Regions from separate parts of the Lysinibacillus sp. S1 genome, predicted to be linked through region 1. Evidence: riboswitches for the same ligand, from Rfam matches in the RefSeq annotation. Region 1 holds a riboswitch; each other region holds the start of a gene.
The links. A riboswitch is a leader RNA that binds a small molecule or an ion and turns the genes downstream of it on or off. The one in region 1 is predicted to bind cobalamin.
Positions count from the first base shown of each region.

Region 2: linked by a shared signal. The riboswitch ahead of ACHZEU_RS15625 (hypothetical protein) and the one ahead of ACHZEU_RS23285 (energy-coupling factor ABC transporter permease) in region 1 are both predicted to bind cobalamin.
Region 3: linked by a shared signal. The riboswitch ahead of ACHZEU_RS10965 (ABC transporter substrate-binding protein) and the one ahead of ACHZEU_RS23285 (energy-coupling factor ABC transporter permease) in region 1 are both predicted to bind cobalamin.

Region 1 covers NZ_CP173154.1:4,619,115-4,623,353, reverse strand. Annotated here, with positions in the region: gene cobJ (precorrin-3B C(17)-methyltransferase) at 1-1,007, opposite strand, end outside; gene ACHZEU_RS23290 (ferredoxin) at 1,012-1,383, opposite strand; cobalamin riboswitch at 1,529-1,711, opposite strand; cobalamin riboswitch at 1,964-2,149, shown strand; gene ACHZEU_RS23285 (energy-coupling factor ABC transporter permease) at 2,298-3,044, shown strand; gene ACHZEU_RS23280 (energy-coupling factor ABC transporter substrate-binding protein) at 3,048-3,320, shown strand; gene cbiQ (cobalt ECF transporter T component CbiQ) at 3,326-4,099, shown strand; gene ACHZEU_RS23270 (energy-coupling factor ABC transporter ATP-binding protein) at 4,096-4,239, shown strand, end outside.
Region 2 covers NZ_CP173154.1:3,134,147-3,138,385, forward strand. Annotated here, with positions in the region: gene ytvI (sporulation integral membrane protein YtvI) at 1-664, opposite strand, end outside; gene ACHZEU_RS15615 (hypothetical protein) at 755-1,309, shown strand; gene ACHZEU_RS15620 (glutathione peroxidase) at 1,390-1,935, shown strand; cobalamin riboswitch at 2,060-2,258, shown strand; gene ACHZEU_RS15625 (hypothetical protein) at 2,416-2,973, shown strand; gene ACHZEU_RS15630 (ABC transporter substrate-binding protein) at 2,957-3,907, shown strand; gene ACHZEU_RS15635 (tyrosine-protein phosphatase) at 4,053-4,239, shown strand, end outside.
Region 3 covers NZ_CP173154.1:2,171,428-2,175,666, reverse strand. Annotated here, with positions in the region: gene ACHZEU_RS10975 (class I adenylate-forming enzyme family protein) at 1-267, shown strand, start outside; partial or broken gene ACHZEU_RS10970 (acyl-CoA dehydrogenase family protein) at 269-1,936, shown strand; cobalamin riboswitch at 1,994-2,177, shown strand; gene ACHZEU_RS10965 (ABC transporter substrate-binding protein) at 2,314-3,282, shown strand; gene ACHZEU_RS10960 (FecCD family ABC transporter permease) at 3,279-4,239, shown strand, end outside.

The sequences.
Region 1 (4,239 bases):
TGTACAAGCTTCGGTGTTACTTTGACTGCGCTTGTCCCTTTTACCATTGCAAGTGCCGCTGTAGCCATTTCAAGAGCTGTTTTTTTCGGCTTTGGCGTAGCGGCTATACTGGGTTTATTAAAGCGCCCTGCATTAGGGTCAGCCGTAAAGTCATTTCGCGCTGTTCCTGTCTCTTGGTTCATTGCRCAAGGTTCATTTTCTTCGCGTAAACGTTGATGTGGACGTAATGGCTGTTTCTCTTCACCCAGGGTATATTTACGTTGGTAACCGCGGGGCGTAATCATCTTATTGTCATAGAAAAATGTTGACGAATTCCCGATAATGACAGTTGTCAACATACCAATATCATGTTCTAGCATTTCTGCTAGTGTTGTCATGGTCACTTCTTGACGTTCTCGATAGGCACTTTTCACAAGCCCAACTGGTGTGTCTGGCGAACGATATTCTAAGAGTATTCGTTGAGCCTCGACAATTTGTCTTGTTCGACGTCCACTTTTAGGATTGTATAAAGCAATGACAAAGTCCGCCATTGCAGCTGCCTCGACACGCTTTGCAATTAAATTCCAAGGTGTTAGATGGTCACTCAAACTGATTGTACAAGCATCATGCATAATAGGTGCACCAAGTATGCTAGCGCATGAATTAATCGCAGAAATCCCAGGAACAATTTCAACTTCAATTCCTGTTGCTTCTGTCCAGCCTAGCTCAATTAACACCTCATAGACTAATCCTGCCATGCCATAGACGCCTGCATCACCACTCGAAATTACTGAGACGATGTTCCCTGCTTCGGCTTGACGAACGGCTTCCTGTGCACGCGACACTTCTTCTGTCATGCCTGTACTAACAATCGATTTTGCACTTACTAAATCTTGAATCAGCTCTACATAGGTTTTATAGCCTATAATCATATCACTTTGTTGTAAAGCCTCTACTGCACGTGTCGTAATATGCTTAAAATCTCCAGGTCCAAAGCCTACTACGAAAATTTTTCCTTTTTGCGCCATGTTGTTACCCCTCTTTCACCTTTTCGATCCCTTTAATGGCAGTTGTTTGAGCAGTACGCTGTAATGTACCTTCACGAAGTGTAAAGACATGTTCGTTGTATAAGGATTCATGATGTAAATCTTGTACTAGTGTTCTAGCATGCTCTGTTGATGGCACACGATACCAGTTTCCTTGAGGATAAGCGATTACCACACAAGCATCCTTGCAGCGTCCATTACAGCGCGTTCTTGTCGTATGTATTTCCTGATCGAGTGCTTGCCGTTGTATCTCATCTCGAATGGCTAAGGTAATTTCCTCCCCATCCTTTTTCATGCAGCTACTGCCATTGCAAATAAAGAGATGTGTTTTCATCCCCTCTAAATTCCAAGTTGTCATCTTCTGTCTCCCCTCATTTGCTTTTTGGAAAAAGAAAAACCTTTACTCTATAACGAAGAGTAAAGGTTTTGTAGAAGCCAAATAAAAACGAATAGAATGAAATACAGGTACCCGCTTTCGCTTCAACTTCTCCCTCCGAAAAGTTTGCATGCACAATCAAATAAGCAGGTTTCCTGACTTAAGCTTCATTTTACTGTCGCACCTTCCCAAGTTTGTACCAGTGGCTTTGCGATTTCATCAGCTATTACAGTAGCGGGGGCTGTATTGGATTTTCACCAATTTCCCTATTATCTCGAGCTATTCGAGCACTTATTGACGTTTTATATGAAATTTTTATTAGAATTTTAAATAGAAAACTGTCTTTATCATATCTTATTATTTTAAAATTTCAATATTTCTTTAAAAATTTATGACAAATTTATCAATTTTGAATGGAACTAGATATGAAATTTATATAAATCTATATAATTTGCGCACAAACTTTTATCAGAATATTCACCGTTGACCTTTAATTTTAAAAATTTTATAAAAGGTATAGCATATTTATGGAAATTCATGTTACACTTTGTCGTGAAATCTCACAATTTGAATGTTTTTCGGTGCAAAGTGCTTGTCATTTTGCTTAAAAGGGAAGCCGGTTTGAGTCCGGCGCGGTCCCGCCACTGTAATAGGGAGCTTTATAGAATATGTCACTGTCCAACGGATGGGAAGACCTATAAAGCATTGAACTAGAGCCAGGAGACCTGCCGAAAAATAAGTGATCGTTTCAACCTACGAGGATAGGTGTGCGGCTTAGCAGATGAGACTGTTATTTGCTTTTTTAGCTATGCACTTTTCCACCTAAGGAGAAGTGCTTTTTTTAATTACGCACGCAATATTCTAAAAATCTATTAATTAGTTAGGAGGAAAGCTTTTTGAAATTATCATGGTGGAAACTTAGTTATTTTTTACTGGCCTTTTTAATCGTGCCAAAACGTGCCTTTGCCATGCATATCATGGAAGGTTTTTTACCAATCGAATGGGCTATTTTTTGGTGGGTGATCTCTATCCCATTTATCATTCTAGGATTGCGTTCTATTCGAAAAACCATTGATGAAAATCCTGAAACAAAAATGCTTTTGGGGCTTTCAGGGGCCTTTGCCTTTGTGCTATCCGCCCTAAAAATCCCTTCAGTTACAGGTAGTTGCTCTCACCCAACTGGTGTAGGACTTGGGACAGTACTCTTTGGCCCTCTAGCAATGAGTGTAATTGGAACAATCGTTTTATTATTTCAATCTTTATTATTAGCTCATGGAGGAATTACAACTTTAGGGGCTAATGCCTTTTCTATGGCTATTGTTGGTCCTTTTATTGCTTACTTTGTCTTTAAAGGGGCTCAAAAAGTAGGGTTGTCATTTTCACTAGCCATATTCTTTGCAGCTATGCTTGGTGATTTAGGTACCTACATTGTGACTTCTGTACAACTAGCACTAGCCTTTCCTTCAGAGGTTGGAGGCTTTATGGCATCCTTTACAAAGTTTGCAGGTATTTTTGCCTTAACTCAAATTCCTTTAGCAMTGAGTGAAGGAATTTTAACGGTCATTGTGATGAATTTCTTGAAAAAATACAATGTTAGCGAATTAAAAACGTTACGTGTTTTCTCAACAAAGGAGGCACATTAACAAATGAAAAAAAATTTATTGTTATTAGCAATTGTTGTGTTGTTAGCCATCATTCCCTTATTCATACAAAAAGGTGCTGAATTTGGTGGTGCTGATGGAGAAGCAGAAGCAGCTATCGGTGAAATCAATGCGGAATATGAACCATGGTTTGAAAGTCTATGGGAGCCACCAAGTGGTGAAATCGAAAGCTTATTATTCGTGCTACAGGCAGCTATAGGAGCTGGCTTTATTGGCTACTTCATCGGCTATATGCGTGGCAAACCCAAAGAAGGTTAACCATTATGTTACTCATTGATAAGTATGCCTATCTGAATAAGCRAGCGTCCGTTCATCCGRTAGAAAAAATGATATTTTCACTTGGACTACTTCTCATAACGCTCAWCATGAGAGATGAACGACTTTCACTCATWACATMTWTTGTAATGAGTMCTTTTATCAWTTTAGGTGCAAAAATTCCGCTTGCATACTACGGCAAATTATTATTGCTACCTAGCTTTTTCTTATTAACAAGTCTCGTATCTATTTTACTTTCCTTTACATCATCAACGAATACACTCCCTGCCCATATTTGGTCGTTTACATTTAGGAATTGGACTGTCTTTATTGGGAATGCAAGTGTTTTAGCAGCGCAACAGCTGTTCTTTATTGTCCTTGGTAGCATTAGTTGTTTATACTTTTTAATTCTAACCACTTCCGTACAAGGAATATGTTATGTGCTACGACAATGGCGACTTCCCTCTTTATTAGTGGAGCTCGTCGAACTAATCTATCGTTTTATTTTTATGTTTTTAGAAAGCATGCAAAATATACATCTCGCCCAGCAAGCACGTCTTGGCTATCATTCACCGATGCAATGGCTACGCTCTGTCTCCATGCTTATTGTGGCATTATTTGTGGAAATGTTTCAGCGTAGCCGAGAGCTCAACAATGCCATGCAATCACGTGGAGGCGAGGCTGTCTACTGGCAAGAGATGGGCTCTTATAGCAAGAAAAATTGGCTAGGCATGGCAGCTATTTTACTAGTCCTCATCGTATATGGAGGGTATTTTACATGACAGCATTTTATTTTAAACTCAACCAATTATCTTATGCCTATGCGGATGGTACGAAGGCGTTGTCAGATATTACATTAGACATTCCAAAAGGTAAAAAAATCGCCATACTCGGGCATAATGGCGCAGGAAAATCGACTTTA
Region 2 (4,239 bases), 1.5 Mb from region 1:
AGCTTACAAATAAGTGAGCCTTCATATAGCCAAATGTTGCATCTTTTAAGCGATTTAAAATAATTTTTATCTTCTTTGCTGTATTGGGCTTTAAATATTTATAAGTGATTTGCTTTAACTTAGGCAAATCAAGCATAAATAGGAATAGCGCAATCATATAAACGAGAAGACTGATAAATAGGCTGGGTATCTCTGAAAAGAAGGCAGAAACTTTGCTATAATTAAAGAAGCTTAAAAAGGATTCTTCGACTTTCTTTATGAAATCCATAGTGGTTTTTTGAAGCGAAGCACTTACTTCAGGTGGAAAGTCTTCTGTGTATTTAGAAAYATTTTCTTGCATATGAAGCCACATATCTGATAGCTTGGAAATATAATAGGGAGCTTGCTTAGATAGTAAAATTATTTGTGTCATTATTTGTGTAATAGAAAGATAACAAATAATAGATATAACAATAACACTCACTATGTAAATAAAAGCAACTGCTATTTTCCGTGACATTTTCCATTTCCGTTTAAAGAACATGACAATTGGTTCTAAGAAAAATGCACTAATCCCAGCAAGTATTAAAGGCATGGACACTGGGATAACAAAATAGACAGCTAAAAGTAGTGATATTATCACAATCAACCGAAAAATCAATTTCCTAGCATTAAATTTATTCATAAACTCACCTTCTTTGCGAAAAAAATTAAGTTAAGTGTACCATAAATCAAATTTTATTACGTTCTGAAACAATAAAGGTAGGGATGAATTATGGAAAAAGAGATTTTGCAACTTTTTAGTAATCTAACAGAGCATGATCGCGATATTCAATATGAATCTTACGAGGAATTAATGAAAATTATGCAGGAACCCGTAGATTGGACATATGCAGTTTGGGAACAGCTAATAAAAGCACTTACATACAATAATGGTTATTCTCGTGCACGTGCTGCACAAATTTTATGCGCTTTAGCTGCAAAAAGTGATCCAGAAGAAAGGGTCTTGGAGGATTTTTTAAAGATTTGGGCTGTGACTTACGATGAACAATCTGCTACGGCAAGGCATGCATTACAAGCAATTTGGAAAATTGGACAGGCGGGTCCAGTACAAAGAGATTTGGTTGTATCGTATCTAGCTAAAAGATTTCAAACATGTATAGATGAAAAACAGCCATCTCTTATTCGTCAGGATATTATTATGTCATTTAAAAAGTTATATGATCAAACAAATGACTCGAAATTATTAGATATTGCCCATCGTTTAATTAATGAAGAACAAGATGCTAAATATAAAAAGAAGTATAAGTCAGCCATCCGTTCAAAGTAGCGAGGTGGTGTTTTTTTGTGCAAATTCTTTGATGAACGATAGAATAGTCAACTATAATGAATGAAAAAAGGGGATTATGCATGAGCATTTATAATTATCTAGTTCGGAAGCCTAATGGCGAAATTTTATCGATGGAAACATATCGTGGAAAAACAATGTTAATTGTTAACACGGCAAACCAATGCCGATTTACATATCAATTTGAAGACTTACAGAAAATGTATGATAAATATGGAAAAGAGAATTTTGTAGTTCTTGGATTCCCTTGTGATCAATTTGGCCATCAAAATCCTGAAGATGGGGAGGAAACTAAGCATCTATGCAAGGTAAACTATGGGGTCACATTCCCGATTTTTGAGCTTGTACAGGTAAATGGAGAGGCTACCCATCCACTCTTTAATTATTTAAAGCATGAAGTGGATTACCGAGAGTTTGGGAAGGCAAGTATGCAGGAGAAAATGTTGGCAGAAGCAATTGTTCAACTTGCCCCAAGCTTTTTAGATGGTCGTAATATTCGCTGGAACTTTACAAAATTTCTAGTAGATGCTAATGGTAAGTCCGTCGCACGCTTTGAACCAACAGATTCACAGCTCGATATTGAAAAAGCAATTGAAACACTATTATAGTAAATTTCTTAATAATGTAAAAATTAGTTAGGGTTTTCTCTTCAAGTAGAAATAATGCTATATTTTAAAACTGAGCACAGCTATTTTTTCTGAAGCATATATGATAAACTGCTTTACAVATGAAATATTCTTGCAGAATAAAGGTGCGAATTAGCATAATCGGGAATCCGGTGAAAAACCGGAGCTGTTTCCGCAACTGTAAGTGCAGCCATTATAAAGATTTACCACTGTCTCAAAGAAGATGGGAAGGTCCTTTATAACACATTCGTTTCATGTGACGAACTGTACAAGCCAGGAGACCGACCTTTATTTGAACGTATAAAAACTTCTCGGAAGCTAGGAGGATATACGGCAAATACATAGGCTTTGTCTAGTTTGATGGCTCATTATGTTATTTTTGTCGTTCCTTTGCAAAAAGGAGCGACTTTTTTATGCCTTTCAAATAAGAATTTTTCATTATAGAAAATAGGGGGGAAGCAAGTGAAAAAAGATGCCCGTTATTCTTGTTATCCATTTATGCGTGAGAAAGCTTCAACGGTCGATTTTGAAATTCGAACAGATAGCCTGACAACACATCTAGGAGTTGCATTAGCTGCGGTAAAAAAAGAGGATGTTCAAGTTGTTGCTGAGGATTTATTGCTTATGTTACCTATGGCTTATCATGTGAATGGCTCAGTACGTGGGAAATTAGCAGTAACTGAAGAGGATTTATCTTGGTTAAGTGAACGTTATGATTTTTACGTTCGCCATGTGAAGGAAGAGATTCAAAGTTTTGTTTTACCTCAAGGAACAGAGGCTGCTGCAGCCTTACATCTTTGTCGCAGTGAGGCAAAAAAATCATATCGTACTTTACACAAAGTATCAGAAGAACGAGAGGTTCCAGCTATTCTTTTCGATTACCTTGGTTTATTAGCTAATGTATGTTTTGTCATGGCTGTTTTTATGAATCAGCAAGCTGGAATAGCGGAAATACCGTTTATTAGTAAATCCTACCCAATGAAAAAGAAAAAGGAGAATAACAATGAAAAAAGTATTTAATTTCCAATGGCTATCAGTGCTCTTACTTGCACTGGTATTAGCAGGCTGTGGCACTGCTGAAGATACAAAAAATAAAGATGCTTCGCAAGATACACAACAAGCAGAGAAAACAAGCTATAAAGTGACAGATGACCGTGGAGTGGAAATAGAGTTTAATGAAGTACCAAAAACAGTTGTATCTTTACAACCAAGTAATACTGAAATTTTGTTTGCTTTAGGTGTTGGCAATAAAATTGTAGGAGCAACTGAGTACGATACTTACCCAGAGGAAGCACAAAAAATTGAACGTGTCTCGGATACTATGAACTTTAACAGTGAAAGAATTTTAGCGTTAAAGCCAGATGTTGTCATTGCTTATACAATCGGTGATAAGGATGCCCTAAAGCCGCTTGAGGACGCAGGAATTAAAGTGTTTGTTATTCAATCTGCGACTACTTTCGACGATGTTTATGGAGATATCGAACAAATTGCTGCTGTGATGGATGTTCCTGATAAAGGAAATAAATTAAACGAAGAGATTAAAGCGAAAATTGCTGAAGTACAAACGAAGGTGAAGGATGTAAAAACGCCGAAAAATGTTTATTTAGAGGTTAGCCCTAAGCCAGACATATATACAGCAGGCTCTAGCACTTTCCAGCAAGAAATATTAGATGCAGCTAATGTTAATAATGTTTTTTCTGACTTGAATAGCTGGGCAAAAGTGAATGAGGAAGATGTTATTGCGAAAAATCCAGATGTTATTTTAACAACAGTAAACTATACAGAAGATCCAATAGGAGAAATTCTTGGACGAGATGGTTGGAATACTGTGAAAGCTATTCAAAACAAAGCGGTATTGTCCATTGATACAGATATCTCTAATCGACCTGGTCCGCGTATTGGTGAAGCTGTAGAATTAGTAGCGAAGGCTGTGTACCCAGAGTTATTTAAATAAGAAATGTTTCCATGCTAGCTGTCAGCTATTCAGCTAGCATTTTTTATGTGGTTTAAATTATTACCTAGCGTGAAAATTGGAATTAATGTAGTTTGTTCTTTAAAATAAAAGTAAGTATGCTTGATAATCTTAGGAGGTGTAGTGATTGGAGCAATTAGAGACAAAGGTAATTCCATTTGAAGCAGTCTATAATTTCCGAGACATGGGTGGATATAAAACAAAAGATGGGCGTAGGGTAAAGAACGGTTTATTTTACCGCTCAGCTGCCCTTGGAAAAATGACACTGTCGGATAAAGAGCTATTTGAAACGTTAGGGATTAAGACCATTTTTG
Region 3 (4,239 bases), 2.3 Mb from region 1:
CCGAAAGAAATTGAAGATTGTTTATTGAGCTTTGAAGGTATATTCGAGGTTGCGGTAATTGGTGTACCACATCCGCAATGGGGGGAAACTGTAAAGGCGGTGTATTCTGCTAAACAAGACATCCATGAGGAAGCTTTGAAAGCTTATTTAGAGGAGCATCTTGCAAAGTTTAAAATACCACGTATTTTTGAAAAAGTAGAAGCGCTACCACGCAATGCATCAGGCAAAATATTAAAACAAAATTTAAAGGGGCAAGAGGTGAGATAGCATGAAAGTATTACAACAAGAAGCAATGCGTACTACGAACTTTTTTACTGAAGATGACACGCTTCAAAAAATAGTGGAAATGATGTTAGATAAAGAGTTTTTATCCTATGCCCAACGAGAGTTAACAGATTTTGGTGAGCTATGTGCAGGTGATATTGATGCGAGGGCAAAGCATACAGATCGACAGGGTGAGCCTCGCCTTCAAAGATATGATGCCTATGGTGAAGAGATATCAGAGGTTTGGGTTAATGATGGCWWRYWKAYAYRMYTTGAAGAGACATATAATACTGGGATTGTAGGTTATGTACACAAGCATATTCCGCAGCTAGGACACAAGGGGAATTATGTTTATAGCTTTYCACAAGGTTATTTGCTATCACATGCAGAGCCCGGTTTTTATTGTCCAGTAACATTGACAATGGCAACTGCCTATCTATTAGATCATTATGCAGATGAAGAGGTAAAGCAGCGTTTTTTACCACATGTGTGTGCAACAGGTGACACAGATTTATATGAAGGTGCGACCTTTTTAACAGAACGTCAAGGGGGCTCTGACGTAGGTGCAAATGTGGTGGAGGCGAGAAAGGATGGCACTGCTTATCGTCTATATGGTGAAAAATATTTTGCATCCAATGCGGGCATGTGTGGTGTAGCGATGGTATTAGCACGKCTAGAAGGTGCGCCAGCAGGTTCCAGAGGCTTAACATTGTTTGCAGTTCCTTGGCGCAAAGAAGATGGAACAACAAATCATCTACGTATTCGCCGACTGAAAGATAAGCTAGGCGTTCGGGCAGTTCCCTCTGGTGAGGTAGAATTTGATGGTGCACTTGCCTATGTTGTAGGGGAGCAAAATAAAGGGATTTATTATATGCTAGAAGCACTAAATCTCTCTAGAATTTGTAATGCAGTCGCTTCAATTGGTATTATGCGTCGCGGCTTCTTAGAGGCAAAACATTATGTAAGCAATCGACATGCATTTGGCAAGCCCTTAACACAGTACCCTATGATTCAGGATACTTTAGGGAAATTTGCAGCTAAGTTGCACGTGGAAGTAGCGACAGTTTTTGATCTTATCCAATTATACGATAAAGTGACAAGTGGACAGGGAACTCAGCAAGATCTTATTATGAATCGTTTATATATTGCCATTATGAAAAAGGAAACAGCAGAGCAAGCTGTTCATTATGCTAGTGAGGCAATTGAATTACACGGAGGTAATGGCTATATAGAAGACTTTGTAACGCCCCGCTTATTAAGAGACGCCCAAGTGTTAACGGTGTGGGAGGGTACGGCTAATATTTTGGCCTTAGAACTCATTCGTTTAGTAGATAAGTTTCATGCTCATGAACTGTTTGTACAGGAGATGGAGGAACGATTAGACAAATTAGCTGACAGCTCACTAGTACAAATCGTTAAAGAACAATTGGCGAATATGTCTGTGAAACTGCAAATTTTTAGCGCTTTAGACGAGGCAACGAAAACTTTTGAAGCTAAGGGTATGGCGGAAAAAATGGCTCACCTTTATGAAAGTGTCATAGCGGTTGAGTGGGCACATAAATTTGGTGGGAAATATGAAAAACTAGCGGACGTTTATTTAGAACAGACATGGTCATTAAGAGAAATGGGTGCTCAAATGAAAACAGTCCAATACTTTTCTGAAATTGTATAATGGCCGGGGAGTCGTCTTGAATGGAGGCGACTTTTTTCATTTTCATGTATAATGAAATCAACTGAATATTATKAAGGTTCTTTACTTAAGTAAAGTGAAAAGGGAAATCGGTGTAATTCCGATGCGGTCCCGCCACTGTAAGTGTGAGTTTTTTCAAATGATGCCACTGAAGATTTCGGGAAGGCTTGAAAAATCGCAAGTAGCACTAGCCAGGAGACCTGCCTTTATAACGACATGACAACCTACGAGGATAGGGTGGTGGATTTTGTATCAGTTTTTTTGGTGCGATTTTGCCCCCTCATCGATCAAAGATGAGGGGTTTTATTTTGATGTAGAATAAAGCGAAATGTCGCACGGATCAACGAAGGAGGATTCACATGAAGAAATTTTGGAAAATAGGATTATCAGCATTTTTAGCAGTAGGCTTGCTAGCTGCTTGTGGGCAGGAAGCAAAAGATAACAAGCCATCTAACGAGCAGCAAACACAGCAAGAAACAGCACAYGTGGATGAAGCAACATTCCCAATGACGATAACAGATGCCCTTGGTAAGGACATTACACTTGAAGCACCTCCTGAGAAAATTGTTTCACTTATTCCAAGTAATACTGAAATCCTTTTTGGACTAGGTTTAAATGATGAAATAGTTGGTGTTACGGACAACGACGATTATCCGCCAGAGGCAGCTGAGAAGGATAAGGTTGGCGGTATGGAATACGATATTGAAAAAATTATTGCCTTAAAACCAGATATCGTTTTTTCACACGAATCTAGCATGTCTCTTTCAGAAGAGGCTATTGCACAGCTTGAATCAGCAGGTTTGAAAGTATTTGTTGTAAAAAATGCACAAGACTTTAATGAAACATATACAACAATTGAGCAACTTGGACGTGCTACAGGGAAATTACCAGAGGCAGAAAAAATTGTCGCTAATATGAAGGCAAAAGTAGAAGAAGTTTTGTCTAAAGTCAAGGATGTTGAACCCAAAAAAGTGTTAGTTGAAGCATCAGATGAGCCAGATATTTATACAGCTGGCAATGGTACATTTATGAACGCTATGCTTGAAATGATCAATGCAGAGAATGTAGCTGTAGATGGCGATAATTGGTATAAAATTGATGCAGAACAAATTATCGCAAAAAATCCAGATGTCATCGTGGTGACATATCATTATMTACCAGATAWTTTAACGAAAATAKCAAAACGTGCGGGCTTTMATACGATTAATGCCGTAAAAAATAATGCGATTGTGCAGGTAGATGAAAGTACGACAAGTCGTCAAGGGCCACGTTTAGCTGAAGGTCTAGAAGAATTAGCAAAAGCAATCTATCCTGAGGTATTTAAGTGAAAAAAATAGCACTAGCCTATACATTAACATGTACGCTTCTTCTTATTAGCATCTGGTGTGGCGTAGCGATAGGCTCGGTTCATATTCCATTAGAAGTATTGTGGAATAAGGCGGTTGATGAAACAGCCGCCAATATCTTTTGGAAAATTCGTTTGCCTCGCGTGTTATTAGCGGGACTAGTAGGCGCATCTCTAGCTATTGCTGGAGCAGCTTTCCAAGGTTTATTAAAAAATCCATTAGCAGATCCATATACACTAGGGGTTTCATCAGGGGCTTCTGTTGGTGCTGTTTTAACGATCTTTTTTAGTATTTCTATACCTGTTGTCGGTTTGTATGCGCTGCCAATCTTCKGTATGATTGGTGCTATCATTACGATGGTAGTTGTTATGAGCTTTGCTAGACTCGTAGACCGCTCATTAAAAATGGAAACGTTGATATTAACAGGTGTTATTTTTAGTTCTTTTTTAGGTTCCCTTATTTCATTAATGATTGCCTTATCTGGTGAAGAATTACGTCAGGTAATAGMCTGGCTACTTGGTTCTGTTTCGATGCGTGGTTGGCCATATGTCCAAATGATCATTCCTTTTGTGATTGTTGGTTCAATTATGCTATGGACACAAAGACGAGAATTAAATGTTTTGTTGTATGGTGAAGAGCGAGCAAAACATTTAGGTGTTAATGTAAAGCGCAGTAAATATTTGATATTAACAGGTGGCTCCATGCTAACTGGAGCAGCTGTAGCAGTTTCTGGCACAATTGGCTTTGTAGGATTAGTAGTGCCGCATATGACAAGGATGATTTGGGGTTCTGATCATCGCCACTTATTACCATTATCTTTTTTCAATGGTGCAACATTACTCATTATTTGCGACTTAGTAGCACGAACAATCATTGTGCCAAGAGAGCTACCAATTGGTGTTATTACGGCATTTATTGGAGCACCTGTTTTCTCCTATA